One region of the Streptomyces sp. NPDC021100 genome, then DNA from elsewhere that is predicted to be linked to it. Evidence: riboswitches for the same ligand, from Rfam matches in the RefSeq annotation. Region 1 holds a riboswitch; the other holds the start of a gene.
The links. A riboswitch is a leader RNA that binds a small molecule or an ion and turns the genes downstream of it on or off. The one in region 1 is predicted to bind S-adenosylmethionine.
Positions count from the first base shown of each region.

Region 2: it holds a riboswitch for S-adenosylmethionine, as region 1 does, so the genes downstream of both, ACH4PU_RS24995 (aminotransferase class V-fold PLP-dependent enzyme) here and thrC (threonine synthase) in region 1, are expected to answer to the same signal.

Region 1 is NZ_JBIRQH010000007.1:32,013-47,871, reverse strand. Features, by position in the region: gene ACH4PU_RS15590 (MFS transporter) at 3-1,211, shown strand; gene ACH4PU_RS15585 (copper homeostasis protein CutC) at 1,322-2,020, opposite strand; gene ACH4PU_RS15580 (hypothetical protein) at 2,087-2,797, shown strand; gene ACH4PU_RS15575 (DUF4031 domain-containing protein) at 2,825-3,100, opposite strand; gene ACH4PU_RS15570 (hypothetical protein) at 3,150-3,512, opposite strand; gene ACH4PU_RS15565 (MurR/RpiR family transcriptional regulator) at 3,575-4,522, shown strand; gene murQ (N-acetylmuramic acid 6-phosphate etherase) at 4,558-5,496, shown strand; gene ACH4PU_RS15555 (PTS transporter subunit EIIC) at 5,680-7,014, shown strand; gene groL (chaperonin GroEL) at 7,063-8,685, opposite strand; gene ACH4PU_RS15545 (cold-shock protein) at 9,121-9,324, opposite strand; gene ACH4PU_RS15540 (MoaD/ThiS family protein) at 9,804-10,079, opposite strand; gene thrC (threonine synthase) at 10,387-11,667, opposite strand; SAM riboswitch class I at 11,685-11,819, opposite strand; gene ACH4PU_RS15530 (glucosyl-3-phosphoglycerate synthase) at 11,984-12,931, shown strand; gene ACH4PU_RS15525 (trehalose-6-phosphate synthase) at 12,998-14,464, shown strand; gene ACH4PU_RS15520 (hypothetical protein) at 14,617-15,390, shown strand; gene otsB (trehalose-phosphatase) at 15,534-15,859, opposite strand, start outside.
Region 2 is NZ_JBIRQH010000015.1:107,948-123,806, reverse strand. Features, by position in the region: gene ACH4PU_RS25030 (Ig-like domain-containing protein) at 1-705, shown strand, start outside; gene ACH4PU_RS25025 (hypothetical protein) at 707-1,120, opposite strand; gene ACH4PU_RS25020 (heme-copper oxidase subunit III) at 1,450-2,070, shown strand; gene ACH4PU_RS25015 (c-type cytochrome) at 2,139-2,948, shown strand; gene ACH4PU_RS25010 (Rieske 2Fe-2S domain-containing protein) at 2,945-4,000, shown strand; gene ACH4PU_RS25005 (cytochrome bc complex cytochrome b subunit) at 3,997-5,637, shown strand; gene trpD (anthranilate phosphoribosyltransferase) at 5,792-6,859, shown strand; SAM riboswitch class IV at 7,117-7,234, shown strand; gene ACH4PU_RS24995 (aminotransferase class V-fold PLP-dependent enzyme) at 7,393-8,688, shown strand; gene ACH4PU_RS24990 (Lrp/AsnC family transcriptional regulator) at 8,909-9,190, opposite strand; gene ACH4PU_RS24985 (rhomboid family intramembrane serine protease) at 9,187-9,918, opposite strand; gene ACH4PU_RS24980 (NYN domain-containing protein) at 10,305-11,609, shown strand; gene ACH4PU_RS24975 (NlpC/P60 family protein) at 11,994-13,100, shown strand; gene ACH4PU_RS24970 (NlpC/P60 family protein) at 13,420-14,544, shown strand; gene ACH4PU_RS24965 (hypothetical protein) at 14,718-15,859, shown strand, end outside.

The DNA.
Region 1 (15,859 bases):
CCGTGCGTCTCCGCCTGTTCCTGCTCGCCCTCGGCGCGTTCGCCGTCGGCACCGACTCCATGGTCATGACCGGCATCCTCGACGGCATCGCCGACGACCTCGGTACCTCCCTCGCCGCCGCCGGACAGCTCGTCACCGTCTTCGGCCTGGCGTACGCGCTGCTCGCGCCCGTCCTCGCCACGGTGACCGCCCGCTGGGACCGGCGGCGGGTGCTCTTCACCGCGCTCGCGGTGTTCACGCTCGCGAACGCCCTCAGCGCGCTCGCCCCGGGCTACGGAACGCTCCTCGCCACCCGGATCCTCGCCGCCGCCGGCGCCGCGCTCTACACCCCGACGGCCAACGCCGTCGCCACCACCCTCGTCCCGCCGGAGCGGCGCGGGCGCGCCATCGCGACCGTGCTCGGCGGCATGACCGTGGCCACCGTGCTGGGCGTCCCCTTGGGCGCCTACCTCGGACGCGCCGACTGGCGCTGGACGATGTGGCTGGTCACCGCCCTGGGCGCCGCCGCGCTCACGGGCCTCGCCGCGCTGCTGCGCGACCTGCCCACCCTCACGGGCGCACCCGGCATACGGGAACGCCTGGCGCCGCTGCGCAACCGCCAGGTGATCGCGGGGACGTTCACGACGTTCCTCGTCTTCGTCGCCGTCAACTCCATCTACATCTACCTGGCGACGGCGGTCCGCCCGGCGACGGGCGGCGACCAGGACCGGCTCTCCCTGATCCTGCTGGTCTCCGGCCTCGCGTCGATGGCGGGCAACTGGCTGGGCGGCCGGCTCGTCGACCGGCTGGGCGTCCGCGCGGTCCTGCTCACCGGCGGCGTCCTCGGGGCCCTCGCGTACGGATCCCTGCCGCTGCTCTCCGGCTCGATGCCCGGGGCGCTCTGCTACGCCGTCGTCAGCCCGCTCGTGGGCTGGTCGATGGCCGTCGCCCTGCCGCACCGCCTGGTCTCCGTCGACCCGCCGAGCGCGCCCCTGCTGATGTCGCTGAACAGCAGCGCGCTCTACCTCGGGCTGGCGGCGGCGGGGGTCGTGGGGAGCACGGCGATCGACGTGCTCGGGGGGCGGTGGTTCCCGATGGTGTCGGTGGTGGCGATGGCGGGCGCGGTGGCCGTCACGCTGATGACGGTCCGGCGGTCACCCCGGCCGCGGGCCGCGGAGGCACACCTCGATCCCACCCCTTCGCCGCTTCCTGAGGTTGCGCCCGCCGAATAGCCCGTCCGGCGTGTGAGGACTGGGAGGAGCCCGCAGGGCGCTTCGGGGGTGCGGGGGCCGAGCCCCCGCGAGAAACGGTGAAAGGGCGGGTCCGGGGCACCCCGAACCCCCTACTCCCCCAACACCTCACGCCAAGCCCGGACCGCCGCCACATCCACCGCCGCGTCCCAGCCCCCCGGCCGCGACGCCCCCCCGATATGGAACCCATCGATACCGGCCTCCAACAACACCGGCACATGCTTCAACTTCAGCCCCCCGCCCACAAGAATCCGCGGCTCATACCCGGGCTCGTCCCCCCGCGCCGCCTCCGCCAGCAGCACGGAAAGCCCGTCGTCCACCCCGGACGCCGAGCCGGCCGTGAGGTACGTGTCGAGGCCAGGCCGGTCGGCCAGCTGCTTCCGCAGGGCATCGCGATCGGCCGCCCGGTCGATCGCCCGGTGGAACGTCCACCGGGCACCGGGCCCGAGCACGTCGCACAGCGCGTCGACGGCGGCGAGGTCCGCGCGCCCGTCCTCCCCGAGGAACCCGAGGACGAACTCCTCGGCGCCCGCCGCCCGCAGCGCGCCCGCCGCGGCGCACAGCGCGTCGAGTTCCGCCGCGCCGCCGGCGCCGAAACCGTCGGAGGACCGCAGCATCACGCGGACGGGGATGTCGACGGCCTCCCGCACCCGCGCGAAGGTCTCCAGCGAGGGGGTCAGGCCGTCGGCCGCCATGTCGCTGACCAGTTCCAGCCGGTCCGCCCCGCCGGCCCGCGCCGCCACCGCGTCCGCCGCGTCCAGCGCGATCACTTCGAGAATTGGTCTAGACATGTAACAAGGGTGCCACACCGGCGCCCGCCGAGGAAGCACGCCCCTCGGTTGCACCACAATGGCCCCATGGCCACCCCCGCCGAGCAGCCAGAGCAGCCAGAGCAGCCCCTCGAAGCCCGCTGGGCCGACGCCGTCCGCACGGCCCGGGGCCCGGGCCCCGACGCCCCGGACACCGACGACCCGGACGTCGGCCCCCCTGACCTCGCCCGCTACGCCGCCGACCTCCTCTCCCGCTGGTCGGAGCCGCAGCGCCGCTACCACACCACCGCCCACCTCACCGCCGTCCTCGACCGCGTCGACGAACTCGCCGAGCACGCGCGATCCGCCCGCGACCTCGCCGCCGTCCGCCTCGCCGCCTGGTTCCACGACGCGGTCTACCTGCCCGAACGCTCGACCAACGAGGAGCGCAGCGCCCGCCTCGCGGGCCGCGCCCTGGCGGAGCTCGGGGTGCCCGAGGACGTCACCGCCGAGGTCGTCCGGCTCGTCCTGCTGACCGTCGGCCACGACCCGGCCCCCGGCGACCGCAACGGCGAGCTGCTGTGCGACGCCGACCTCGCCGTTCTCGGCGGGACCCCCGAGGCGTACGCGACGTACGCGGCAGAAGTGCGCCAGGAGTACGGCTTCGTGCCCGACGAGGCGTTCCGGGCCGGCCGCGCGGCCGTCCTGCGCCAACTGCTCGGCCTGCCCCGGCTGTTCCGCACCCCGCGCGGGTACGAACGGTGGGAGCGCGCCGCCCGGCACAACCTCACGACGGAGCTCGCGCTGCTCACCACGTAGCGCGGACCCGGCAAAGGGCCGCCGCGCTCAGGCCGGCCGCGCCCCCGGCCGCTTCCGCCTCCGCAGCCCCGCCGCCCACAGCAGCCGCACCACGTCCCGGCTGCGCACCTCCACCGCGCCGAGCCGCACCGCGTCCGCGTAGGAGGACGCCGCCACGTCGTAGTGGTCGCCGTCGAAGGCCCGCCCGGGCAGGCCCATGCGGGCGGCGAACGCGTGCAACTCGTCGAAGCTCACGTCGCTCACCAGGTGCGACCACATGCGGCCGTGCCCCGGCCACTGCGGCGGGTCGATGTAGAGGGTCACTCGATCGCCTTCGATTCCACGCTCGTCACCCGCTCCGCCGACCGCTCCGTCAGCCGCGCAGGGCCGACGACAGATGCCCGACGGGCGCCACGATCACCGCCTGCTTCGTACAGGCCCAGTGCGGGTCCGGGCCCAGCTCCGGCTCGACCTCCAGGGCGTGCGGGTCGCCCGAGTCCGTGCAGACCGGGCACAGCGGCCAGCGGCCGTGCCGCTCCAGCAGCGCGTCCTGGACGTCCTGGGCGATCAGCCCGGCGACGAAGGCCACGCCCTCCGGCCACTGCTCGACCCACCACCGCCGGCCGGCCACCGCGTCCTCCACCAGCGAGACCACGTCCGGGTCGGCCACGCCCCCGGCGGTCAGGTCGGCGAGGACGAGCGCCCGGGCCGCGTGCAGTGCTTGTTCGAGCTCCATTGCCCCATTGTCCGGGACGCGAATGGTTGACGGCACATCCGGCTGAAAATACCTTTCATCGGGTGAGCAGCGATCCGAAGGAAATCGCCGAACGCCGTCTCCCACCGCTGCGCAGGCCCGTCGCCCCGCCCGCTCCCGGCGTGCTCGCCGCCAAGGTCCGCACGCTCGCGCCGACCATGACCCGCTCCATGCGGCGCGTCGCCGACGCCCTCGTCGCCGACCCGGCGGGCTCCGCCGCCCTGACCGTCACCGGGCTCGCCCAGCGCACCGGCACCAGCGAGGCCACCGTCGTCCGCACCGCCCGCGTGCTCGGCTACCCCGGCTACCGCCAGCTGCGCCTCGCGCTCGCCGCGCTGGCCGCGGAACGGGCGGCGGGCCGGGCACCGGCCGTCACGGCGGACATCGCCGTGGACGACCCGCTGCCGAGCGTGGTCGCCAAGCTCGCGCACGACGAGGCGCAGTGCCTCGCCGACACGGCGGCCGGGCTCGACACCACCGCCCTGGAGGCGGCGGTGGCCGCGCTCGCCGCCGCCCGGCGCGTCGACGTCTACGGCATCGGCGCGTCCAACCTCGTCGGCCAGGACCTCGTCCAGAAGCTCCTGCGCATCGGCGTGGTCGCGCACGCCCCCGCCGACCCCCACCTCGCCGTCACCAACGCCGTCCAGCTGCGCTCCGGCGACGTCGCCATCGCCATCACCCACTCGGGCCGGACGACCGACGTCATCGAACCCCTGCGGGTCGCCTTCGAGCACGGCGCCACCACCGTCGCCGTCACCGGCGACCCGGCGGGCGGCATCGGCCAGTACGCGGACCACGTCCTCGCCACGTCCACGGCCCGGGAGAGCGAGCTCCGCCCGGCCGCCATGTCCAGCCGGACCAGCCAACTGCTGGTCGTGGACTGCCTGTTCATCGGCGTCGCGCAGCGGACGTACGAGCGGGCCGCGCCCGCCCTCTCCGCCTCCTACGAGGCGCTCGCCCACCGCCACGCCGCGCGCCCCGACCCGCGCTGACCCGAGACGCTGACCCGAGACCGAGCGAGGCCACCATGTCGTCGTCCCCCGCCCACGCCGCCCTCCGCGCCCAGCTCGCCCACCTCACCACGGAGGCGTTCCGCCCCGAACTGGCGGACATCGACCGGCTGCCGACCCTGGACATCGCGACCGTCATGAACGCCGACGACGCGACGGTCGCCACCGCCGTCGCCGGCCGGCTGCCCGCCATCGCCGCCGCCATCGACGCCACCGCCGAACGGATGGCACGCGGCGGCCGGCTGGTCTACGCGGGCGCGGGGACGGCGGGACGGCTCGGGGTGCTGGACGCCAGCGAGTGCCCGCCGACGTTCGCCACCGAGCCCGGCCGGGTGGTCGGCCTGGTCGCGGGCGGCCCGGAGGCGCTGGTGACGGCCGTCGAAGGCGCGGAGGACGACGCGGCCGCCGCCGCGGCCGACCTCGCCGCGCTGGCCCTCACCCCCGACGACACGGTCGTCGGCGTCTCCGCCTCCGGCCGCACCCCGTACGCGGTCGCCGCCGTCACCCGGGCCCGCGCGGCCGGCGCCCTCACCATCGGCCTCTCCTGCAACGAGCACTCCGCCCTCGGCGCCGCCGCCGACCACCCCATCGAGATCGTCGTCGGCCCCGAACTCCTCACCGGCTCCACCCGCCTCAAGGCCGGCACCGCCCAGAAGCTGGTCCTCAACATGATCTCGACCATCACCATGATCCGCCTCGGCAAGACGTACGGGAATCTGATGGTCGACCTCCGCGCCTCGAACGCGAAGCTGCGGGCTCGGTCGCGGCATATCGTCGCGCTCGCGACGGGGGCGGACGACGCCGAGATCGAGGCGGCCCTGACGGCCACGGGGGGTGAGGTCAAGGACGCGATCCTGGTCCTCCTGGGCGGCGTGGACGCTGCCGCCGCCGGCCGGTTGCTGGAGGAGGCCGGCGGGCACCTGCGGGTGGCGTTGGAGGCAGCGCGGGGGAGGTGAGCCCCGGTCCCGCCCTTTCACCGTTTCTGCGGGGAGGGCCCCGCGCCCCCTGAAACCGCGCTCCGCGCGGTTGTCCTCAAACTCCCCCAGAGGGGGCACCTCCCAGCGGTAGCTGGGGGAGAAAGGGCGGGACCGGGGCACCCCACCGTTACAAACGGCGCCCCCGCGTGGGACACATCCTCCATGCCCACCGAGCAGCACCTCGCCACCACCCTCCTCCCCCTCCTCGGAGGCCCCACCAACCTCCGCACCCTCACCCACTGCATGACCCGCCTCCGCGCAGACGTGGCGGACCCCGCCCTCGTCCGGACGGCGGACCTCCGGGCCATCCCCGGCGTCCTCGGCGTGATCATGGACGGCTCGGCCGTACAGGTCGTCCTGGGGCCGGGGACGGTCACCCGGGTGGCCGCCGCCCTCCGCGCCGAGCGCCGGGCGCGCACCACCGCCCCCACCAAACAAGCCCTCCGCCGCGTAGCCCAGATCTTCGTCCCCCTCATCCCCGCCCTGATCGGCTGCGGCATCATCGCCGGCCTCGCCGGCCTGCTCGCCAATCTCCGGTGGGTGCCCGCCCTCGTGCCGGCGCTGAACGCCGTCGCGTCCGGGTTCATGGCGCTGATCGGCGTCTTCGTCGGGTACCAGACGGCGAAGGAGTTCGGCGGGACGCCGGTCCTCGGCGGAGCCGTCGCGGCGGTGGCCGTCTGGCCCGGAGTAACACAAGTCGACGCCTACGGCCGAGGGTTGACGCCCGGACAGGGCGGGGTTCTCGGGGCCCTCGCCGCGGCGCTGCTGGCCGTGGCCGTGGAGCGGGCGTGCCGGCGCGTCGTGCCCGAGGCGCTGGACGTCCTGGTCACTCCGGCGCTCACGGTGCTGCTGCCGGGGCTGGCGACGCTGTACGGGCTGATGTGGGCGGCGGGTGAAGCGTCAAGCGCGGTGGGGCGGTTCGCGGACTGGCTGATGTCGCACGGGGGCGCCGTGGCCGGATTCGTGCTCGGCGGGCTGTTCCTGCCGCTGGTGATGCTGGGGCTGCATCAGGCCCTGATCCCGGTGCACGCCACGCTGATCGCCGAGCGGGGCAGCACGGTCCTGCTGCCGATCCTCGCCATGGCGGGCGCGGGCCAGGTGGGGGCGGCGGTCGCCGTCTACCTGCGGCTGCCGGACGACATCCCGGTGCGGCGGACGGTGCGTTCGGCCCTCCCGGCGGGACTGCTGGGCGTCGGCGAGCCGTTGGTCTACGGGGTGTCGCTGCCGCTGGGGCGGCCCTTCGCGACGGCCTGTGTGGGAGGCGCCTTCGGCGGCGGGTTCGTGGGGTTCATGGCACAGGGCGGGAGCGGCAGCGTGGGGGCGACGGCGATCGGGCCGTCCGGCTGGGCGTTGTTCCCGCTGCTCAGAGGGGATCACGGGGCGGTCGAGGCGGTGGCGGTGTATGCGGCGGGGCTGCTGGTCGGGTACGCGGCCGGCTTCCTCGCCACGTACTTCTTCGGCTTTCCCCGGAAACGCCCGAGGGCGGCATCCCCGTGATGGGGATGCCGCCCTCGGTCTGCTTCAGGACTGGCGAGCCGGGTCGGCTCAGAAGTCCATCTCGCCACCGGGCATGCCGCCCGGAGCGGCCGCGGCGGCCTTCTCCGGCTTGTCGGCGATGACGGCCTCGGTGGTGAGGAAGAGCGCCGCGATGGAGGCGGCGTTCTGCAGGGCGGAGCGGGTGACCTTCGCCGGGTCGATGATGCCCTCGGCGATCATGTCGACGTACTCGCCGGTCGCGGCGTTGAGGCCGTGGCCGACGGTCAGGTTGCGGACCTTCTCCACGACGACGCCGCCCTCGAGACCACCGTTGACGGCGATCTGCTTGAGCGGGGCCTCCAGGGCCAGCTTGACGGCGTTGGCACCGGTGGCCTCGTCGCCCTCGAGCTCCAGCTTCTCGAACACCTGGGAGGCCTGGAGCAGGGCCACGCCACCACCGGCGACGATGCCCTCCTCGACGGCCGCCTTCGCGTTGCGAACGGCGTCCTCGATGCGGTGCTTGCGCTCCTTGAGCTCGACCTCGGTCGCGGCACCGGCCTTGATGACGGCCACGCCGCCGGCCAGCTTCGCGAGGCGCTCCTGGAGCTTCTCGCGGTCGTAGTCCGAGTCGCTGTTCTCGATCTCGGCGCGGATCTGGTTGACGCGGCCCTGGACCTGGTCGCTGTCACCGGCACCGTCGACGATGGTCGTCTCGTCCTTGGTGATGACGACCTTGCGGGCGCGGCCGAGCAGGTCGAGACCGGCGTTCTCCAGCTTGAGGCCGACCTCCTCGGAGATGACCGTGCCACCGGTGAGGATGGCGATGTCGCCGAGCATGGCCTTGCGGCGGTCGCCGAAGCCCGGGGCCTTGACGGCGACGGACTTGAAGGTGCCGCGGATCTTGTTGACGACCAGGGTCGACAGGGCCTCGCCCTCGACGTCCTCGGCGATGATCAGCAGCGGCTTGCCGGACTGCATGACCTTCTCGAGGAGCGGCAGCAGGTCCTTGACCGAGCTGATCTTCGAGTTGACGATCAGGATGTACGGGTCGTCGAGGGACGCCTCCATACGCTCCATGTCGGTGGCGAAGTACGCCGAGATGTAGCCCTTGTCGAAGCGCATACCCTCGGTGAGCTCCAGCTCCAGACCGAAGGTCTGGGACTCCTCGACGGTGATGACGCCTTCCTTGCCGACCTTGTCCATCGCCTCGGCGATGAGCTCGCCGATCTGGGTGTCGGCGGCGGAGATGGAGGCCGTGGAGGCGATCTGCTCCTTGGTCTCCACGTCCTTCGCCTGCTCCAGGAGGGCGGCGGAGACGGCCTCGACGGCCTTCTCGATACCGCGCTTCAGGGCCATGGGGTTGGCACCGGCGGCCACGTTGCGCAGACCCTCGCGGACCAGCGCCTGGGCGAGGACGGTCGCGGTCGTCGTGCCGTCACCGGCGACGTCGTCCGTCTTCTTCGCGACCTCCTTGACCAGCTCGGCGCCGATCTTCTCGTACGGGTCCTCCAGCTCGATCTCCTTGGCGATGGAGACACCATCGTTGGTGATCGTGGGGGCGCCCCACTTCTTCTCAAGGACGACGTTGCGGCCCTTGGGGCCGAGGGTGACCTTGACGGCGTCGGCGAGCTGGTTCATACCGCGCTCAAGGCCGCGCCGCGCCTCCTCGTCGAACGCGATGATCTTGGCCATGTGAAGTGGTCCTCCCGGACTGGGGGTGGATTGCTCCGGACCGCACAGGCGCCCGCGACGGACGGCCCACATGCTCGGCGGTTCCTTGCCCCGCCGGGCCCGTGGACCTCACCGACGGTCCAAGTCTGTCACTCTCACTGGGAGAGTGCTAAGCCAATGATTAGCACTCGGCACCTCCGAGTGCAAGCGTCCTTCCGAAGACCGGGGTCATCCCGGACACCGTCCCGGAGGGGTTCCGGACCTCGTTTCGAACGGATCCCGGGGGCGCCCCGGAGACCCTTCCCAGCCCAAGGCCGACGCACTCCCCCGCGCCGCCGACCCGGACGGCCGAACAGGCCGACCACCGAACAGATGAACGGACATGACAAAGGGGTCCGCACCTCCCGGTGCGGACCCCTTCGGCAGACTGAGCGATCGGTGGTCGATGCGCCGCGGTCAGGCGGTCACCCTCACCATGTCGGCCTGAGGTCCCTTCTGGCCCTGCGAGATCTCGAACTCGACTCGCTGCCCCTCTTCCAGGGTGCGGTAGCCGTCCATCTGAATCGCGCTGTAGTGGACGAAAACATCCGCACCACCGTCGACCGCGATGAAGCCGTACCCCTTCTCCGCGTTGAACCACTTGACGGTGCCCTGAGCCATGCCTAACTCCCCTATTACTGGCCCTTGCGCAGGACCGCACTTCGCGGACCCGGGTCAGACCTCACCCCTTGTGACACCGAGGGGTGTGCGCCGGAACGCGTCGACCGCGGCTGAATGTATCTGCACGGATGCCGTCTGCAACAGGTCAGACGGACGAGAAATACCGGCGTCGCCGAGCGGCGATATCTGCCCAACAGGGGATGTTCCAGGGCAAGTCGGGCCGGACATACGCCAGCCAACCCGACAATTCGCGCACCTAATTCCTGCGCAACTTGACGGGTTCTCATATGCGTTCGGCTCTGACACCGGAGGGGGAACGTCCCAACTGTATCGCGCTTCAACAGACGGAATCGCCCCGTCCGCTTAGCGGTCGGGGCGATTCACGGTTCGCGTGTGGTTCGCGTGTGGTTCCCGTTGCCGGATGCGTCTCTCGTTGCAGCCGAGCGCCCGGAGTCGTGGGCGCTCAGCGTCGCGGGCGCTCAGCCGCCCGCCACCGCCGGGATGATCGACACGCCCGCGCCGTCCGGGGTCGCCGCGGCCAGACCGCCTTCGAAGCGGACGTCGTCGTCGTTGACGTAGACGTTGACGAAGCGGCGCAGTTTGCCGGCGTCGTCGAGGAGGCGGGCGGCGATGCCCGGGTGGTTCTTCTCCAGGTCGCCGATCACCTCGGAGAGGGTGGATCCCTGGGCCGGGACTTCGGCGCGGCCGTCGGTGTAGGTGCGGAGGATGGTGGGGATGCGGACGGTGACGCTCATGGGGTGCCCTTTCTTGTGAGTGGTGTGGCGCGTGTGCGTGCGCGGAGAGAGGGGTTGCGGCCGCGGGTGGGGTGCCCCAGTCCCGCCCTTTCTCCCCCAGCTACCGCTGGGAGGTGCCCCCGGTTTCTTGCGGGGGCAAGCCCCCGCACCCCCTGAAACCGCGCTCCGCGCGGTTGTCCTCAAACGCCGGACGGGCTGGACAGTCAGCCCGTCCGGCGTTTGAGGACGAGCGGCGAAGCCGCGACAAGCGGGGTCTGGGGCGGCAGCCCCAGGAAACGGCGAAAGGGTGGGACCGGGGCCGGCCCCCCTACCCCAGCCCCGCCTCCCGGAACGCCCCCAGGCTCGGCCTGATCGTCACCGACGGCCCCGCCGCCACCGCGTCCAGCGTCTTCAGCCCGTCCCCCGTGTTCAGCACCACGGTCGTCAGCGAAGGATCCAGCACCCCCGACTCCAGCAGCTTCCGCGTGACGCCCACCGTCACGCCCCCCGCCGTCTCCGCGAAGATCCCCTCCGTGCGGGCGAGCAGCCGGATCGCGTCCACGATCTCCGGGTCCGTGACGTCCTCGACGGCACCGCCCGTACGCCGTGCGATGTCGAGCACGTACGGCCCGTCGGCCGGGTTCCCGATGGCCAGGGACTTGGCGATCGTGTCGGGCTTGACCGGGCGGACCACGTCCTGGCCGTCCTTGAAGGCGCGGGAGACCGGGGAGCAGCCCTCGGCCTGGGCGCCGAAGACGCGGTACGGGCGGTCTTCGACCAGCCCGAGGGCGATCAGCTCCCGCAGCCCCTTGTCGATCTTCGTGAGCTGGGAGCCGGAGGCGATGGGGATGACGAGCTGGTCGGGCAGCCGCCAGCCGAGCTGTTCGCAGATCTCGTAGGCGAGGGTCTTGGAGCCCTCGCCGTAGTAGGGGCGGAGGTTGACGTTGACGAAGCCCCAGCCCTCGCCCAGCGGGTCGCCGATGAGTTCGGAGCAGAAGCGGTTGACGTCGTCGTACGTCCCCTCGATGCCGACGAGGTCGCCGCCGTAGACGGCGGCCATGACGACCTTGCCGGCCTCCAGGTCGTGCGGGATGAAGACGCAGGACCGGAGCCCGGCGCGGGCGGCCGCCGCGCCCACCGCGCCGGCCAGGTTGCCGGTCGAGGAGCAGGACAGCGTGGTGAACCCGAAGGCGCGCGCCGCCTCCACCGCGACCGCGACGACGCGGTCCTTGAAGGAGTGCGTGGGGTTGCCCGAGTCGTCCTTGACGTACAGCTCGCCGGTGACGCCCAGTTCCCCGGCCAGGTTGTCGGCACGGACGAGCTGGGTGAAGCCGGGCCGGAGGTTGGGCCGGGAGGCGACGTCGGCGGGGACGGGCAGCAGCGGCGCGTACCGCCAGATGTTCGCGGGACCGGACTCGATGCGCCGCCGCAGGCCCTCGGGGTCGCCGAGCGGCAGCTCGTAGGCGACCTCCAGCGGGCCGAAGCAGGAGGTGCAGGCGAAGACCGGCCCGAGGGGGACGCGCTCGCCGCACTCGCGGCAGGACAGCGCGACGGCGGGACCAAAGGAAGCAGCGGCGGAAGTGACGCTTTCGACGGCTTGCACAGCCATGGAGGCGAGGCCCTTTCTCCTCATCTTCCCCGTGGCGAACCTCGCCACGAGACGGAATTGGCACCTTCCCCGCCGGGAGCCTCACGAGGAGACCGGCTGGAGGGTTGCCGGGGCTTCAACGGGCCGTGTCCCTCTGCCCCTCTGGATGAGCGGTATGGCACTGGGCGGGGCCCAGGCGTTTGTGCGCGCGGCACCCCCGACATACGGGCGCGCTCCGCGTTGTTCAAGACTGTATCGGAAGGTGCGGCGCGGCGAGAGGGCCGTCCCGCACCGCGAGACAGACCCCCACACCGTTCACAAGCGAGGAGTCGTTCACGTGCTGGAAGAGGTGGAGCGCTGGCTGTCCCGGCGGTCCTGGACCGCGGCGGACCGCCCGCTCGACCGGCTGCTCGCCGCGAAGCGCGCGACGGGCACCACGGTCAGCGTCGTCCTGCCCGCGCTGAACGAGGAGGCCACGGTCGGGGACATCGCCGCCGCGATCCGCCGCGACCTCATGACGGACGAGGTGCCGCTCGTCGACGAGCTGGTGGTCCTCGACTCCGGTTCGACGGACGGCACGGCCCGGGTCGCCGCGGCGGCCGGGGCCCGGGTCGAGCACCGGGACGCCGTGCTCCCCGGCCTGCCCGCCGTCCCCGGCAAGGGCGAGGTGCTGTGGCGGTCCCTGCTGGTGACCTCCGGCGACGTCGTCTGCTTCATCGACGCCGACCTGCGCGACTTCTCGTCCGCCTTCGTCTCCGGGATCGTCGGCCCGCTGCTGACCGACCCGGACGTGGACTTCGTCAAGGCGATGTACGACCGCCCGCTGGGCGAGGCGGCGGGCCAGGGCGGCCGGGTGACGGAGCTGGTCGCCCGCCCGCTGCTCAACCTGCACTGGCCGCGGCTGGCCGGTTTCGTACAGCCGCTGGGCGGCGAGTACGCGGCCCGGCGCTCGCTGCTGGAGCGGCTGCCGTTCCCCGTCGGCTACGGCGTGGAGCTCGGCCTGCTCGTCGACGCGCTGCACACGGTGGGCCTGGACGCGCTGGCCCAGGTCGACGTCGGGGTGCGCAAGCACCGCCACCAGGACGGGCGGGCGCTGGGCCGGATGGCCGCCGCCATCTACCGCACCGCCCAGCTGCGGCTGGGCCGCGAGCCGCTGGTGCGCCCGGAACTGACCCAGTTCGAGCGCACGGCGGAGGGTTTCGTCCCGCGGACGTACCCGGTGGACACCGAGGAACGCCCGCCGATGGCCCAGATCCCCGAGTACGCGCGGCACCGCGCGGCGTAGGCAGGGGAGCGGGCAAGAGGGGGAGGCGTACGTTTGAGCGGATGGCGGCGTGGCAAGGCTCGCGTCATGGTCGCTGAGCACGTGCAGAACGCCCCCATCGTCGTGGCATCCAACCGCGGCCCGGTCTCCTACCGGGTCGCCGAGGACGGATCCCTGACCTCCGGCCGGGGCGGCGGTGGCCTGGTCTCCGGCCTCAGCGCCATCGGTACGGACTCCGGCGCGGTGTGGGTCTGCGCCGCGCTCGGCGAGGGCGACCGGCTCGCCGCCCGCCGCGCGGGCCGCCGGCTCGACCCGGCCGACACCGGCGGGTACGGAGTGCGGATGCTCGACGTCCCGGCCGAGACCTTCGCCGCCGCGTACAACGGGATCGCCAACTCGGTGCTGTGGTTCGTCCACCACCTGCTCTACCAGACGCCGCTGGAGCCCGTCTTCGACGCCGGGTTCCGCGAGCGGTGGGCCGCGTACGAGACGTACAACGCCGCTTTCGCGGACGCGCTCGCCGAGGAGGCCGCCGAGGGCGCGGCGGTGCTCGTCCAGGACTACCACCTGACGCTGGTCCCGGGCCTGCTCCGCGAGCGCCGCCCCGACCTGCGCATCAGCCACTTCTCGCACACCCCCTGGGCGCCGCCGGACTACTACCGGATGCTCCCCGACGACGTGGCCGCGCAGGTGCTCCGCGGCATCCTGGGCGGCGACCGCGCGGCGTTCCTCACCCGCCGCTGGGCCGACGCGTTCGCCGCCTGCTGCGCCGACGTCCTCGGCGCGGAGGTCGTCCGCGCGAACGACGGGACGGCGACGGCCGTGCGCCTCGGCGGCCGGACGACCCTGCTCGGCGTCCACGGCCTGGGCGCGGACGCCGCCTTCCTGCGCGAGCGCGCCCACCGGCCGGACGTCGAGGAGCGGATGGCCGCGCTGCGCGAGCAGGTCGGGGCCGGCCGCCGGACGATCGTCCGCGTGGACCGCACCGAGCTGTCGAAGAACATCGTCCGCGGCCTGCACGCCTTCCGGCGGCTCCTGGAGGACCACCCGCAGTGGCACGAGCGCGTCGTGCACATCGCGTTCGCGTACCCGTCGCGGCAGGACCTGACCGTCTACCGCGACTACACGGCGGAGGTCGAGCGCGTCGCCGGCCTGATCAACGAGGAGTTCGGGACGCCCGGGTGGCAGCCGGTCGCCCTGCACGTCAAGGACGACTTCGCGCGCTCCCTCGCGGCCTACCGGATGGCGGACGTCGCCCTGGTCAACCCGATCCGCGACGGGATGAACCTGGTCGCCAAGGAGGTGCCGGTCGTCTCCGACGACGGCTGCGCGCTGGTGCTCTCGCGGGAGGCGGGGGCCGCCGCGGAGCTGGGCGCGGACGCGATCGTCGTCAACCCGTACGACGTCGAGGCCACGGCCCGCGCCCTGCACGAGGCGCTGCTGATGGACCCCGGGCAGCGCGCCGACCGGTCGAAGCGGCTGGCCGCGGCGGCGACGGCGCTGCCGCCGGCGCGCTGGTTCGTCGAACAGCTGGACGCGCTGCGGGCGTTGTAGCGCGGGAGGGCAGGGGACGGGCCCCGAGGCCGAGGGACGGAACCGGAGGTCACGGGGCGGGAGGGGCATCGGGGCGTGTGGCGGGCTGCCGTGCGCGCCGGTGTGCTTCGGCCGCCCGACTGACGGGCGGTGCGGACGGGTAGTCATGGGGCATGTCGATCGCACCTCGCTGGGTGGCCGTTGCCGCCACGGCCGCCGTCCTCGCCGTGACCACTGCCGGTTGTTCGTCGGATTCCGATGACGGGAAGTCGGACGCCAAGGCCGGCAAGGGGGCCTCGGCCACCGGTACGGCCTCGCCCTCCGGGCCCGACGCGGCCAAGGGGCCGTCCTCGTCCGCCGGATCCGGCCCGGATTCCGGCGACGGGTCGGTGCCGGCCGGGCCGGGCCCCCAGTCCTCGTACACCGTGCAGAAGCAGCCCGCTCCCGGTACGTGCACCTACCGCTATACGACGGCCAAGGAGCCGCTGCCCGACCCCAAGTGCACCCCCGGGGCGACCAACCCCAAGGTCACCCCGGACACGCTCAAGACGACCATCTGCCGCGGCGGCTACACCAAGGACATCAGGCCGCCCGTGAACATCACGAATCGCGAGAAGACCGCCAACGCGGCTTCCTACGGCTACAAGAAGTCGCTGCGCGACGCCGAATACGACCATCTCATCAGCCTCCAGCTCGGCGGCGACCCCAACGACGCGCGCAACCTGTGGGTAGAGCCGCCCTCCCCCGGCCACAAGGACGGCGCGGGCCCCAACAACCCCAAGGACGTCGTCGAGACGAAGCTGAAGAACGCGATCTGCTCGGGCAAGGCGGACCTGCGGAAGGCACAGCAGGCCATCGCCCGGGACTGGACGACCGCGCTGGCGGCGGTCGGCGTCAAGGACGACGGGAAGGCGCGCCGGGAGGGGGCCGACGCGGACGGAGAGTGAGAGGAACGGGACGGGGGCGGGACGGGGGCGCGGAACAGGGGCGTCAGGGGACGAGGAGGGGACGGGAAGGGCGGCTACGGGAAGAACCGGGGACGCGCCGGCCTTCCGATGCCCCGCCCGTCACCGCATCACCTGTCACCGCGTCACTCCGTCACCCCGTCCGCCAGCGCCTCCAGCAGCCCCACCACGCCCTTCGGGCCGTCCACCACCAGGTCAGCCCGCTCGGCCAGTTCGGTGACCTCCGTGCTGCCGCTGCACACCAGGACACCGGTCAGCCCGTCGGCGCGCAGCCGCTCCACCGCGTCGAAGGCGGCCAGGTCGCCGAGGTCGTCGCCGGCGTAGAGGACGCAGTCGGCGCCGGTGGCGCGGACGTGGTCGGCGAGGGCGACGCCCTTGTCCATGCCCGGCGGGCGCAGCTCCAGCACCAGCCGTCCCGGCTCGACGATCAGTCCGTGCCGGGCGGCGAGTT
Region 2 (15,859 bases), on a different contig from region 1:
GCCGTCCAGGGCTCCTGGTACTGGGTGAACAACCGGGTGCTGCACTACCGCCCCAAGGAGTACTGGCCCGCCCACGCGTCCATCGACGTCCACGCCACCCTCGACGGCATCAAGGTCGGCGGCGGCATGTACGGCGGCCCGTCCAAGCCGCTGCACCTCGACACGGGCGACCGGGTGGAGGCCGTCACGGACGCCTCCGGGCACTACATGAGCGTCCTGAAGAACGGCCAGGAGATCCGCTCCATCCCGGTCACCACCGGCAAACCGGGCTACGACACGCGCAACGGGGTCAAGGTGATCCTGGGCCAGGAATCCTTCGTACGGATGCGCGGGGACACCATCGGCATCGCCGAGGGCAGCGCGGACTCCTACGACCTGCCCGTCTACTGGGCCACGCGGGTGACCTGGAGCGGCGAGTACGTGCACGCCGCGCCCTGGTCCGTCGGCTCGCAGGGCGCCGACAACGTCAGCCACGGCTGCACCGGCATGTCCACCGAGAACGCCAAATGGTTCTTCGACACCGTCCGGGTGGGTGACATCGTCAAGGTCGTCGGCAGCGCGGGCGCCACCATGACGCCCTTCGACAACGGCTTCGGCGACTGGAACCTGTCGTGGGAGGACTGGCGCAAGGGCAGCGCCCTGGCGGCCGGGACGCGCGAGGGGGCCACCCCGGCCGACGCGGCCCGGCTGCGGCCCCGCGTCTGACTCAGGCGTCCGCGGTGGCCTGCGTCCCCGCCCGGTCGCGCAGCAGACCGGCCAGCGCGGTGGCGAAGGCCACCGGGTCCACCGGGTGCGTCACCGCCGCGTCCGCCCGGCTCCAGGTGGCCAGCCAGGCGTCCTGCGGGCGGCCCATCAGCAGCAGCACCGGCGGGCACCGGAACACCTCGTCCTTGAGCTGCCGGCAGACGCCCATGCCGCCCGCGGGGGCCGTCTCGCCGTCCAGGACGCAGACGTCGACGCGGTGTTCCGCCAGCGTCCGCAGCAGCGCCGGAAGGGTGGCGCACTCCAGGTACTCCACCGGCGGCAGGTCCGCCGCCGGCCGCCGGCCGCCGGCCAGCCGCACCTGTTCGCGGGTGCGCGCGTCGTCGCTGTAGACCAGCACCGTGGCCGTCGGCTGCATCGTTACCTCCACGCTCATGACAGGGGTGTCTCGGGCACAGCTGTGGAACGAGGGGACCGCTGGCGCGGATGCTACTCCGCGGGAGGGGCCGCGGAGGAGGGCGCGATCACCGCGAACACCGTCCGGCCGTCCCGTACGGGCGCCGACGGCCCGTCACCACCCGGTGCGTCACCGCCCCGGGAGCCCCGCGGAAGGACTCCTTCCCCCCTTCGGGGGACGACTCGGTGCTTGTCGGGTGACTGTCGGATTCGGCCGTACGAGCAGGGCACACGTCCTTGACACACCGAACGGCACCCCCCGGAGTGAGCGCGAGATAAGCGACCGACATAATGTCGGTCGTGGCGACAGCAACAGCAGTAGATACCGGGCACGCGCACCCCTCGGTCAACCGACCGAACCTCACCAGCGTCGGAACCATCATCTGGCTGAGTTCCGAGCTGATGTTCTTCGCGGCCCTCTTCGCGATGTACTTCACCCTGCGTTCGGTGACGGGCACCGACCACTGGTCGGATATGGCGTCGCATCTGAACGTCCCGTTCTCGGCGGGGAACACCACGATCCTGGTGCTCTCCTCGCTCACCTGTCAGCTGGGCGTGTTCGCGGCCGAGCGCGGTGACGTGAAGAAGCTGCGCACCTGGTTCACGATCACCTTCGTGATGGGTGCCATCTTCATCGGTGGCCAGATCTTCGAGTACACCGACCTGGTCAAGGAGGCGGGCCTCTCGCTGTCTTCCGACGCGTACGGCTCGGCCTTCTACCTGACGACCGGCTTCCACGGCCTGCACGTGACGGGCGGACTCATCGCCTTCCTGCTGGTCCTGGGCAGGACGTACGCGGCCAAGAGGTTCACCCACCACCAGGCGACGGCGGCCATCGTCGTCTCCTACTACTGGCACTTCGTCGACGTGGTGTGGATCGGCCTCTTCGCCACGATCTACTTGATCAAGTAATCGGTCCCGTCCCGCACCGGACCAACAGTCCAGCATCGACGCAGAAGATCCTGACACCGGGGTAATCCGTGAAAAAGCTCTCCGCACGACGACGCCATCCGCTGGCGGCGGTCGTCGTCCTACTCTTCGCGCTGGCGGTAACCGGGGGGCTGTACGCCGCTTTCGCGCCGGCCGAGTCGGCCAAGGCCGATGACACCGCCCAGTCCCTGGCCATCGAGGAGGGCAAGAAGCTCTACTCCGTCGGCTGTGCCAGCTGCCACGGCACCGGCGCTCAGGGCACCTCCGACGGGCCGAGCCTGGTCGGCGTGGGTTCCGCGGCCGTGGACTTCCAGGTCGCCACCGGCCGTATGCCGATGCAGCAGCAGGGCGCCCAGGCGCCCCGCAAGAAGCCGGTGTACACGCAGGCGCAGATCGACCAGCTCGCCGCGTACATCTCCTCGCTCGGCGCGGGTCCGGCGGTTCCCTCGAAGGACCAGTACAGCCCCGACGGCGGCGACATCGCCAAGGGCGGCGAACTGTTCCGTACGAACTGCGCCCAGTGCCACAACTTCACGGGCAAGGGCGGCGCGCTGTCGAACGGCAAGTTCGCGCCCAGCCTGGAGGACGTCGACCCCAAGCACATCTACGAGGCCATGCAGACCGGCCCGCAGAACATGCCGTCCTTCCCCGACACCACGATGTCCCAGAAGAACAAGAAGGACATCATCGCGTACCTCGACGAGGTCAACACCAGCAAGTCGGAGAGCCCGGGCGGCCTCAACCTGGGCGGGCTCGGCCCGGTCAGTGAGGGTCTGTTCGGGTGGATCTTCGGCCTCGGCGCGCTGATCGCCCTCGCCATCTGGGTCGCCGCCCGGACCGCAAAGGCCAAGAAGTCATGAGTAGCCAAGACATTCCAGAAGAGACCCTGCCGAGCAAGCAGGGCGACACGCGCGAGGGCGCGGTGACGGTCAAGGGCGACCCCTTCGCCGACCCGGGCCTGCCGCCGCACGAGCACCGCATCCAGGACGTCGACGACCGGGCCGCCAGGCGCTCCGAGCGCGCCGTGGCGTTCATGTTCACGCTGTCCATGCTGGCCACCGTCGGCTTCATCGCCGCCTACCTGGCCATCCCGATCGACAAGAACATCTATGTGTTCCCGCTCGGTCACATCAGCGCCATGAACTTCACGCTGGGGCTCACCCTCGGCGTCGCCCTGTTCTGCATCGGCGCGGGCGCGGTCCACTGGGCCCGCACCCTGATGTCCGACGAGGAGCGCATCGACGAGCGCCACCCGATCCAGGCGTCCCCCGAGGTCAAGGCCAAGGTCATGGCCGACTTCGCCGAGGGTGCCAAAGAGTCGGCGATGGGCCGCCGCCCGCTGATCCGCAACACGATGTTCGGCGCCCTGGCGCTGATGCCGCTCTCCGCTCTCTTCCTCTTCGGCGGCCTGGGTCCCAAGCCGGGCACCAAGCTCCGCAAGTCCAAGTGGGCGCCCGGCAAGCTGCTGGTCAACCAGAACACGATGCAGCCGCTGCGTCCCGAGGACGTCCAGGTCGGCTCCCTCACCTTCGCCATGCCGCAGGGCATGTCGGAGGAGGACCACGACTTCCAGGTCCAGATCGCCAAGGCGGCCCTGATGATCGTCCGGCTCCGTCCGGAGGACATCAAGGACAAGAAGGAACTGGACTGGTCGGTCGACGGCATCGTCGCGTTCTCCAAGATCTGCACGCACGTGGGCTGCCCGATCAGCCTCTACGAGCAGCAGACCCACCACGTGCTCTGCCCGTGCCACCAGTCCACCTTCGACCTCTCCGACGGCGGTCGCGTGGTCTTCGGTCCGGCCGGGCACGCCCTTCCGCAGCTGCGGATCAAGGTCAATGACAAGGGCTACCTCGAGGCGATGGGCGACTTCGCCGAGCCCGTCGGTCCTGCCTTCTGGGAGCGCGGATGAGTACTGCAGAGACGAACGCGGCCGGCAAGCCCGGCCGCAAGGCACCCGCGGGTGAGCGGGTCGCCGACTGGGCCGACGGCCGGCTGGGGATCTACAGCCTGGCCAAGGCCAACATGCGGAAGATCTTCCCGGACCACTGGTCCTTCATGCTGGGCGAGGTCTGCCTCTACAGCTTCCTGATCATCATCCTCACGGGTGTGTATCTGACGCTGTTCTTCCACCCGAGCATGAACGAGGTCGTCTACCACGGCTCCTACGTCCCGCTCCAGGGACAGCGGATGTCCGAGGCGTTCTCCTCGACGCTGCACATCAGCTTCGACGTCCGCGGTGGTCTGCTCATCCGGCAGATCCACCACTGGGCCGCGCTGATCTTCCTCGCCGGCATGTTCGTGCACATGATGCGCGTCTTCTTCACGGGCGCGTTCCGCAAGCCGCGTGAGATCAACTGGCTGTTCGGGTTCCTGCTGTTCTTCCTCGGCATGTTCACCGGCTTCACCGGTTACTCGCTGCCGGACGACCTGCTCTCCGGCACCGGTGTGCGCTTCGTGGACGGCGCGATCCTGTCCGTCCCGGTCATCGGCACCTACCTGTCGATGTTCGTGTTCGGCGGGGAGTTCCCCGGCGGGGACTTCGTGGCGCGGTTCTACTCGGTCCACATCCTGCTGCTGCCGGGCATCATGCTCGGTCTCGTGGTGGCCCACCTGATCCTGGTCATCTACCACAAGCACACCCAGTACCCGGGTCCGGGCCGCACCGAGAAGAACGTCGTCGGCATGCCGCTGCTGCCGGTCTACATGGCCAAGGCGGGAGGCTTCTTCTTCCTGGTCTTCGGTGCCATCGCGGCCATCGCGGCGATCGCCACGATCAACCCCATCTGGGAGATCGGCCCCTACCGGCCGGACCAGGTGTCCACCGGCGCCCAGCCCGACTGGTACATGGGCTTCGCCGAGGGTCTGATCCGCGTCATGCCGGGCTGGGAGATCAACGTCTGGGGCCACACCCTGGTCCTGGGCGTGTTCATCCCGCTGGTCATCTTCCCGCTGGTGCTCTTCGCCATCGCCTTCTGGCCGTTCCTGGAGTCCTGGGCGACCGGCGACAAGCGGGAGCACCACCTGCTGGACCGTCCGCGCAACGCTCCGACGCGCACCGCCTTCGGTGTCGCCTGGATCGCCGCGTACTTCGTGATGCTGATCGGCGGTGGAAACGACCTCTGGGCCACGCACTTCCACCTGTCGCTCAACGCGATCACCTGGTTCGTCCGCATCGGGTTCTTCGCGGTCCCCGTGCTGTCGTTCATCGCCACCCGCCGGATCTGCATGGGTCTCCAGCGGCGCGACCGGGAGAAGGTCCTGCACGGCCGCGAGTCCGGCATCATCAAGCGCCTGCCGCACGGTGAGTTCGTGGAGGTCCACGAGCCCCTCACGCAGGAGCAGCTGCACACGCTCACCGCGCACGAGCAGCCGAAGCCGCTGGAGCTGGAGCCCGAGGTCGACAAGAACGGCGTCGCGCGCAAGGCGTCCATGGGCCAGAAGATGAAGGTCCGGCTCTCCAAGAGCATGTACGGGGAGGACAAGTTCGTCCCCAAGGCCACGGCGGAGGAGTTCCAGGAGATCACGAGCGGCCACGGCCACCACTGATCCCCTGAGCACCGCAGACTGATCACAGCTGATCGCCACGGCAGGAGCCCCGTCCAACGCATGGACGGGGCTCTTCGCCGTCCCGGGACCTGGTTAGGCTGGGCACGTGCCCTGCGAGGACAGGGCCCCGTACCGACCACCAGGAGCGTGGACCATGAACGTTGCGACCCCGACAGGCGGCGACGGCACGGTGTCCCGGTCCTGGCCCGGCATCCTGGAGGCGCTGCTCGGCGGACGGGACCTGGGCGCGGACGACACCGCCTGGGCCATGGACCGCATCATGCGCGGGGCCGCCACCGACGCCCAGATCGCCGGCTTCGCCGTGGCCCTGCGCGCCAAGGGCGAGACGGTCGCCGAGATCTCCGGCCTCGTGCGGGCCATGTACGCGCACGCCAACCTCATCGAGGTGCCCGGCCCCAGCGTGGACATCGTCGGCACGGGCGGCGACGGCGCCAAGACGGTGAACATCTCGACGATGTCGTCGATCGTCGTCGCGGGGACGGGCGTGAAGGTCGTCAAACACGGCAACCGGGCCGCGTCCTCCGCGAGCGGCGCCTCCGACGTCCTGGAGAAGCTGGGCGTCAACCTGGACCTCTCCCCGGAGCGGGTGGTGGAGGTCGCCCACGAGGCCGGCATCACCTTCTGCTTCGCCGTGAAGTTCCACCCCGCGCTGCGGCACGTCGCCGCCGCCCGCCGCGAACTCGGCGTCCGCACCACCTTCAACATCCTCGGCCCGCTCACCAACCCGGCCCGCGTCCGCGCCCAGGCCACCGGCGTCGCCGACGCGCGGATGGCACCCATCCTGGCCGGGGTCCTCGCCGAACGGGGCTCGTCCGCGCTGGTGTTCCGGGGCGACGACGGGCTGGACGAGCTGACGACCACGGCCACGTCGCGGGTGTGGGTCGTACGGGACGGTGTGGTGCGGGAGGAGCACTTCGACCCCCGGGACGTCGGGATCGACCTGGTGCCGGTGGAGGCGCTGCGGGGTGCGGACGCGTCGTACAACGCGGATGTGGCGCGGCGGGTACTGGCGGGGGAGACCGGGCCGGTGCGGGATGCGGTGCTGCTGAACTCGGCGGCGGCTCTCGTGGCTCTGGAGCCTTCCGACGAGCCGCTCGTCGGGCGGATCGCGGCGGGGATGGCGCGGGCGGCGGAGTCGATCGACAGCGGGGCTGCTCGGGGGGCGTTGGAGCGGTGGGTGCGGGTGAGCAACGGGGGGTGAGGGTGCCCCGGTCCCGCCCTTTCGCCGTTTCCTGGGGCTGCGCCCCAGACCCCCTTGTCCTCAAGCGCCGGACGGGCTGAATTCAGCCCGTCCGGCGCTTGAGGACAGCGCCCGCAGGGCGCTTCGGGGGTGCGGGGGCCGGCCCCCGCGAGAAACGGTGAGAGGGCGGGACCGGGGCACCACCCCCCGGCCGTAAGCCGTCCGTATCACGGACCACGCTTTCGCCGCCGTGATCCGCTATGCCATACTCGCCGCCAGGTCACGAGTGACAGCGACACAGGCCCCGGCCCGCTGTCCGGCAACCCTCCTTCCGTGGCGGGGTGCCCCGGGTGATGACCGGGCCGCAGGCAGCGAGGTCTGCGGCAAGCGCGGATCCCTCGCCAGGGATCCTGGTCGTCGAGGGAGTTCCTTCCGTGATCCAGCGAATGCGTTAGGGCCGAGAGCCCCTTCTCCGCGCCCGCACGTTCCCCTTCTCCTGCGCCGCCGCCGTGCCGCCGCGCAGTGATCTCGCCTGCCTTCCACGGGAGTTCGTCATGTCCTCCACCGTTTCAGCCCCCGCCCCCACCGCCGTCGCCGCCGGCCCCGCGCCGTCCCTGCCGCTGCCCGTCCTCGGGCGGGACGTCCGCGTTCCCGTCGCCGGGGGTGGCGAAGTCGCCTACGCCGCCCTCGACTACGCGGCGAGCGCGCCCGCCCTGCAGCGGGTGTGGGACGACGTCGCCGCCTACGCGCCGTACTACGGCAGCGTGCACCGGGGGGCCGGGTACCTCTCGCGGCTCTCCACCGAGCTGTTCGAGAACAGCCGCGCGACCGTCGCGGCGTTCCTCGGCTGCCGGGCGGACGACCAGGTGGTCTTCACCCGCTCGACCACCGACTCGCTCAACCTCCTGGCCGCGGCCCTGCCCACCGGCACCCGGGTGTTCGTCTTCGAGACCGAGCACCACGCCGCCCTGCTGCCCTGGGCCCGCCGCGCCGGGACCGGCGAGACGCCCGTCACCTGGCTGGACGCGCCGCGCAGCCCCGCGGAGGCCGTCGAGACGCTGGAACGGGCGCTGGCGGCGCGGGAACCGTACGGCCCCGCGCTGGTGTGCGTGACGGGCGCGTCCAATGTGACCGGGGAGGTATGGCCCGTCCGCGAACTCGCCGCCGCCGCGCACGCGCACGGCGCCCGTGTCGTCCTCGACGCGGCACAGCTCGCGCCGCACCGCGCGGTGGACATCGGCGAACTGGACGTCGACTGGGTCGCCTTCTCCGGCCACAAGCTGTACGCGCCGTTCGGCGCGGGGGTGTTGGCGGGGCGCGCGGACTGGCTGCGGGCGGCCGCGCCGTATCTGGCGGGCGGCGGCGCCACCCGCAGCGTCATCCGGGACGCGTCCGGCGCGCCCGCGGTCGAGTGGTTCGACACCGTCGCCCGGCACGAGGCCGGATCCCCGAACGTCATCGGCGCGCACGCGGTCGCCTCCGCGTGCCGGGCGCTGACCGAGGCGGGGTTCGAGCGGCTCGCCGCACGGGAGGAGGCGCTGCTCGCGCGGTTGCGCGCGGGGCTCGCGGCGGTGCCGGAGGTGCGGGTCCTGTCCCTGTTCGGGGACGACGCCCCGCGGGTGGGGGTGGTGTCGTTCGTCGTCGACGGGTGGGAGAGTTCGGCGTTCGCCGCGGCTCTTTCGGCGGAGTACGGGATCGGGGTGCGGGATGGGCTGTTCTGCGCGCATCCCCTGGTGCGGGCGCTGCTTCCCGCGGGGGGCTCGGCCGTGCGGGTGAGCTTTGGCGTCGGGACGCCTGATGAGCACATCGAGCGGTTTGCGGGGGCGGTGGGGGAGTTGGTGCGGCGGTAGTCCCTCCGGGGGTCTGCCCCGGTCCCGCCCCTTCGCCGATTCCCGGGGGCAAGCCCCCGGACCCCCTTGTCCTCAAACGCCGGACGGGCTGAATTCAGCCCGTCCGGCGTTTGAGGACAAGCGGCGGAGCCGCGACAAGGGGGTCTGGGGCGCAGCCCCAGGAATCGGCGAAGGGGCGGGACCGGGGCACACCCCCGCCGCAGGCGCCCCTGCGGAGCGCCTAGCTGTCCAGCCCGATCGCGAACGCCGCCTCCAGATCGTGCTGCGAGTACGTGCGGAACGCGATGTGCGTCTCGGTCGACGCGACCCCGGGCACCTTGCTGATCCGCCCCGGAATGACCTCCGCGAGATCGTCGTGCCGAGCCACCCGCACCATCGCGATGAGGTCGTAGGCCCCGGTCACGGAGAACACCTCGCTCACCCCCTCCAGAGCCGCGATCTGTTCGGCGATCTCGGGGATCCGGTCCACGTCGGTCTTGATGAGCACGATCGAGGTGATCACGTCGGTTTGTCTCCTTCGGCGGACCCGGCCGCGTCGTTCACGGGGGATTTCACTCTAACCGGCCGTTCCCGGCACACCCATGCGAAGCCGAAGCCGAGGGCGAAGCCCATGACGTGGGCGAGGTAGGCGACTCCGGGCCGGTCGTCGGGGGCGCCGACGCCGGGCCACTGGAGGGCGAACCAGAAGAGGAGGACGGCCCAGGCGGGGAAGCGCAGCGGGAGGAAGAAGAGGAACGGGAAGAGGCTGGTCACCCGGGCCCGTGGGAAGAGATGGAGGAAGGCTCCGAGGATCCCGGAAATGGCCCCGGAGGCACCGACGAGCGACTGGGTGGATCCGGCGTGCACGGCCGCGTAGCCGAGCAGGGCGAGGAAGCCGGTGACGACGTAGCACAGGGCGAAGGAGAGGCGGCCCATGCGCTCCTCCGTCATCGCCCCGAAGACGTGGAGGAAGAGCATGTTGCCGAGCAGATGCAGCCAGTTGCCGTGCACGAAGAGGGCGGTGAACGGGGTGGCGAGGGACGCCGGCAGCCCGTGCCAGAGCTCGTCCGGCACCACTCCCCACCGCTCGAAGTAGGCCGTCTGCGCGGCGACCAGGTCGGCGCCGGTGCCGTACGAGGGATCGAGGCCGGACGCCGGACCGATCAGGAAGACCGCGCAGCAGGTGGCCAGAACGGTACGGGTGACCCAGGGGGTGCGGGGCCGCTCCCGCCGCACTGCCTTTACGATCATGGGCAGATCATGGCGTACCGGGGCAAGCGGTACGGAGAGCCTCGCCGGTCGTTCCGGCTCGTGCCGGTCCCAACCCGCCACGGGGCGGGCAGGCCGTAGGGTTACGACGAACGCCCCGCACCCCGCACGCCACGAACAGGACGGACGGCACCATGGACGTTCCCCGGCCGACCGCCACCGCCCGGTGGCGCCGCACCCCGTGCGGGCACCCCCCACGCCCCCGCGTGAGCCGCCCGGCCGGAGCGGGACGGGAAGCGGGGCCGGAGACCGGGCCGGTGGACCGTCCGGGGACGAGCTGAGGAACGGAGCGGACACGCGTGGTGGAGCACACGGACGGCGAGGAGACGGCCGGTGACGACGATGGCCGCGCCGGCGGCGTCGGCGAGGTGCTCGACCGCCCGTTGCCCGAGGGGATCCGGCGCCGTGTCATCGGACTCGTCGCCGAGGCGTTCGGCGGGCTGACGGTCCCCGAACTCCCCGCGCAGCTGCGCCAGTACGCCCGTTTCACCCCCGCCCGCCGGGCCAAGTTCGCCGGCAACGCGATGGCCGCCGCCGTCGAGACCGACACCGCGTTCCGGCAGCGGATCTCCGCCCGGCTCCGGGAGACCGGCTCCGAGCTGGCCCGGGCCCTGGAGGCCGGGTCGCCGCCCGCCGCCGCCGACCCCGAGGACGTCGCGGCCATGGCCTTCGTCCTGCGCCCGCCCGGCTGGGTGAAACTGGTCACCGCCGCCGGCGAGGAGGCCCAGCGGGCCAGCGCCGAACGGGCTGGCGAGGAGGCCCAGCGCGAGCTCCGGCAGCTCCGCGAGGAGCTCGCCCGGGTGCGCGACGAGGCCCGCACCGAGGCCGACCGTGCCCGCGCCGAGCTGGAGACCGTCCGCAAGGAGGGCGAGGGCCTGCACCGCAAGCTGCGCAGCGCCCTCAACGACGTACGCCGCGGCGAGGCGGCGCTCCGCAAGGCCCACGCCGAGCTGGAGGCGCTGCGCACCGACGCCGCCGCCGAACTGGCCGCCGCCCTCGGCGAGACCCGGCGCGTCAAGGCCCGGCTCGCGGAGGCCGAGTCCGCCCTGGAGGCGAGCCGCCGGGCGGTCCGCGAGGGCCGCAGCGTCGAGGACATGCGGCTGCGGCTGCTGCTCGACACCGTCCTGGACGCCGCCCAGGGGCTGCGCCGCGAACTGGCCCTGCCCCCCACCTCCGTCCACCCCGCCGACCTCGTCGACGCGGTGGAGCCCGGCCGGATGACGCCCAAGGACATCGCGGCCCGTGCCCTGTCCGAGACCGACCCCGCCCTGCTCGACCAACTGCTCGCCCTGCCGCAGGCGCACCTGGTGGTCGACGGCTACAACGTCACCAAGACCGGCTATCCGACGATGCCGTTGGACAAGCAGCGGCTGCGGCTGCTGGGCGGGCTGTCCATGCTCGCCGCGCAGACCGGCGCCGAGATGACGTGCGTCTTCGACGGGGCCGAGCTGGCCGCTCCGGTGCTGCTCGCGCCGCCGCGCGGGGTGCGGGTGCTCTTCAGCAAGCCCGGGGTGACGGCCGACGAGCTGATCCGTCAGCTCGTCCGGGCCGAGCCGCCCGGGCGGCCTGTGGTGGTCGTGTCCACCGACCGGGAGGTGGCCGACGGGGTCGCCAAGGCGGGGGCGCGGCCGGTGGCTTCGGCGTTGCTGCTGCGGAGGCTGGCGCGGACTTGAGCCCCAACCCCGCCCTTTCGCCGTTTCCGCGGGGCGGACCCCGCACCCCCTGAAACCGCGCTCCGCGCGGTTGTCCTCAAACGCCGGACGGGCTGGAGTGGGCGCCCTATTCAGCCCGTCCGGCGTTTGAGGACGAGCGGGTCCGGGGGCTCGCCCCCGGGAATCGGCGAAGGGGCGGGACCGGAGCACCCCCCACGTCAACAACGTGAAAGCTGAGCAACGATTTCCCCCAAGGGATTTGAACCGATCATATGAGGGTCACTAAGGTCGGGCCTCGAACCTTCGCGCGGTGATCATCCAATCCGGATGACGTGAAGTGTCCCGCCGTGCCCATCCGCGCCCCAGCGCACCCGCGGCGGCCGAGGAGAAAAGGAGCTCGACTCCGTGGCGTCCCACCGTCGTCCCAAACAGCCGAGCCGTACTCGGGTGACCGTCCTCACCGCGACCGCCGCCGCAGCCGTCGCCCTCTCCGCCCAGGCGGCCTCCGCCGATCCCGGCGCCAAGCCGACCCGCAGCGAGGCCAAGGAGAAGGTCGACCGGCTCTACGAGCAGGCGGAGCAGGCCACCGAGAAGTACAACGGGGCCAAGCAGCGGCAGGAGAAGCTGGAGAAGGAGGCCGGCGACCTCCAGGACCGCGTCGCGCGCGGTCAGGAGGAGGTCAACAAGCTCCGGGACGGGCTCGGCGCGGTGGCCACCGCCCAGTACCGCACCGGCTCGGTGGACCCCTCCCTCCAGCTGCTGCTCTCGTCCGACCCCGACACGTACCTGGAGCGGGCGTCCACGCTCAACCAGGTCAGCGCCAAGCAGGCGGAGGCGCTCCGGCAGATCGCCACCAAGCAGCGCGCCCTGAAGCAGCAGCGCGAGGAGGCGGCGGGCAAGCTCGCCGACCTGGAGTCCACCCGCAAGGCGCTGGGCGAGCGCAAGGCCGAGGTGCAGGGCAAGCTCGCCGAGGCGCAGGACGTCCTCAACTCCCTGACGGAGAAGGAGCGCGCCGCGATCGCCGCCGCCGAGAAGGAGGCGGCCGCCAAGGCCGCCGCCAAGGCGGGCACGGACGACTCGGGTGCGAGCGGGTCCAAGGGCGGCTCGAAGGACGGCGGTTCGGGGCAGACCGGCAGCAGCGGCAAGGCCGTCCCTGGCTCCGGCCGGGCGGGCGCCGCGCTCGCCGCCGCGCAGTCGAAGATAGGGTCCCCGTACGTCTGGGGCGCGACCGGCCCGAGCTCCTTCGACTGCTCCGGGCTGACCTCCTGGGCCTACGCCCAGGCCGGCGTCACGCTCGACCGCACGTCGGAGGCGCAGGCCAACGACGGCACCCGGATCTACGACCAGAGCCAGCTCCAGCCCGGCGACCTGGTCATCTTCTACGGCGACATGCACCACGTCGGCCTGTACGCCGGCAACGGGCAGGTGCTGCACGCGCCGCGCACCGGCACCGTCGTCCGTTACGAGGCGATGAGCAACATGCCGTTCCAGTTCGGCGTGCGCGTGGGCTGACCGGGCACGGGGGTGGCCGCCTTACCGGTTTGCCCTCCGGTTCCACCGTTAAGCCGTCCGGCCCCGCCAATCCACCCGTTCGGGTGGCGTCGCACCGGCCGCGGAGGCTCCGACGCCCCGTCCATGACCTGCGTCTTGGGCGGGGCGTCCGGCGTTACCCGAGGACGCGCCCGGGTTCCACGCTCCGTAGCGGTCTTTGAACGGAGAGTGAGCGAGCCGCTACTGTCTGCCGCCGGCGCGGTGCCCCCGTCGTCGTCCGCCCGTCCGGGCGGCAGGGGGCCGGCAGGGGGCCGCGCGAGCGAAGGGAGTACGGCAACACGTGGCGTCCCACCGCCGATCCACGCCCTCCGGTCTCGCCCGGACCGTACGGGTCACCGTCCTGTCCGCCGCCGTGGCCACCGCGGCGGCCGCGTTCTCGCCGTCCGCCGCCGCACGCCCCGGCGACCCCGTCGATCCCGCAGGTTCCGCGGGTTCCGCGGGGGGAGCCGGTGGCGCCGCCTCGTCCGGTTCCGTGCGGGCGCGGCTGGACCGGCTCTACCGGCAGGCCGAGCGGGCCACCGAGCAGTACAACGCCGCCGGTGAACGGGCCGGCGCCCTGCGGCGGAAGGTGGAACAGGCCGCCGACCGGGTCGCCCGCGGCCAGGAGACGGTCAACCGGATGCGCAACGCCCTCGGGACGGTCGCCGCCGCCCAGTACCGGAACGGGCTCGTGGACCCCGCCCTCCGCCTGCTGCTCTCCTCCGACCCCGACCGCTACCTCGACCGGGCCTCCGCCCTCGAACGCGTCACCGGCCGGCAGACCGAGCGGCTGCACGCCCTGCTCGCCGCCCAGCGCGCGCTCGTCCAGGAGCGGCTGGAGGCCACCCGCGCCCTCGCCGAACTGGAGGACAGCCGCCGGGCCGTCGCCCGCCACAAGCACGAGGTCGAGGGCCGGCTCGCCGCCGCCCGCCGGCTCCTCAACACGCTGCCCGACGGCGAACGGGCCCGGTACGCCCGCGCCTCGCGCTCCGCGGGCGGGTCCCGCGCCGGCTTCCTCTTCGCGGTGCCCTCGCCGTACCCCTCGCGGGGCGGGGACTCCGCGCTCCCCGACGCCGGTTCCGCACGCGGGGCCGCCGCCGCGCGGGCCGCCCGCTCGGCCGTCGGCTCCCCCTACGCCTGGGGCGCGAGCGGCCCGTTCGCGTTCGACTGCTCCGGGCTGACGCAGTGGGCCTACGGCCGCGCGGGCGTCGGTCTTCCGCGCACCTCCCAGGCCCAGCGGAACGCGGGCCGGCACGTCCCGCTGTCCGAGGCCCGCCCCGGCGACCTCGTCATCTACCGGGACGACGCCAGCCACGTGGGCATTTACGTGGGCGGCGGGCAGGTGGTGCACGCGCCGTACCCGGGGGCGCGGGTGCGGTACGACCGGGCGGACATGATGCCGATCTCGTCGGTCACGCGGCCGTGAGATCCAGCCCGTCTGGGGGCACCCCCTCTGGGGGAGTTTGAGGACGAGCGGCGGAGCCGCGACAAGCGGGGTCTGGGGCGGCAGCCCCAGGAAACGGTGAAGGGGCGGGACCGGGGCCTGCTTCCCCCCCGCCGCGCCCCCCGCTCCGGGTGACCGGCCGGCCGGCTCGTACGATGCGGGCCATGGACGGCCCCACGAGACGACCCGGCGGCGGACGCCGGGCGGCGCTGCGCTTCCTGGCCGTCGTACTGATCGCCCTGCCGGCCCTCGCCGGCTGCGGGGCCGGGCCCGTCGACGGTGCGGCCGTCCGCGACACCGACGCCGTCCGGCGGCTGCTCGACGGCTGGGCGACGGCGCTGCGCGACCGCGACGAGGGCGCGTACCTCGCCGCCGTCGACCCCGGCGAGCGCGCCTACCGGGACCGGCGGCGCCAGGTCTTCGCCAACCTCGCCGACGTGCCGCTCGCCTCCTGGGAGTACGGCGCCGTCCGCACCGGCGGCTTCACCCCCGCGCCCGGCGACGGCCACCGGGTCGCCGCCGAGGCCGAACTCCGCTACCGGCTGGCCGGTTACGACACCGCGCCGGTCGCCGTCCCGGTCCGGCTGACGGCCGTCCGGCGCGCCGGGCGCTGGTACGTGGCGGGGGACGACACCGCGTCCGGCGACCGCCAGCTCTGGGAACAGGGCCGGGTCACCGCCGTCCGCGGCCGGCACAGCCTCGTCCTCGGCGCGGGCCAGGAACCGGCCGCGCTGCGGGCCCTGTCCGGCCTGGCCGACGCGGCGGTGCCCGCCGTGGCCGCCGCCTGGCCGGACGGCGCGGGACCGGACGGCGACCGTCGGGACGGCGACCGCCCTGGGCGGCTCGTCGTCGAGATGCCGGCCTCGCTGGACCGGATGGGCGCCCTGCTCGGCGCGCCGCCCTCCGACTACCGGGGCATCGCGGCGGTGACCACCACGGCGGGGGAGAAGGGCGGCGGCGGTCCCGCCCCCGCCGGGCGGATCGTCGTCAACCCCGAGGCGTACACCGCCCTCAGCCCCTTCGGCCGGCGGGCCGTCCTCACCCACGAGGCCACCCACGTGGCCACCCGCGCCCGGACCACCGACACCACGCCCATGTGGCTCTCGGAGGGCTTCGCCGACTGGGTCGCCTACCGCACCGCCGACCGCGCCCCGGCCGCGATCGCCCCCGAACTGGCCCGCGCGGTCCACGCCGGCCGGCCCCCGGAGCGCCTCCCCGCCGACGCCGACTTCCGCTTCACCGGCGGCGCCGACCGTCTGGCCCGCGCGTACGAGGGCGCCTGGCTCGCCTGCCGGAT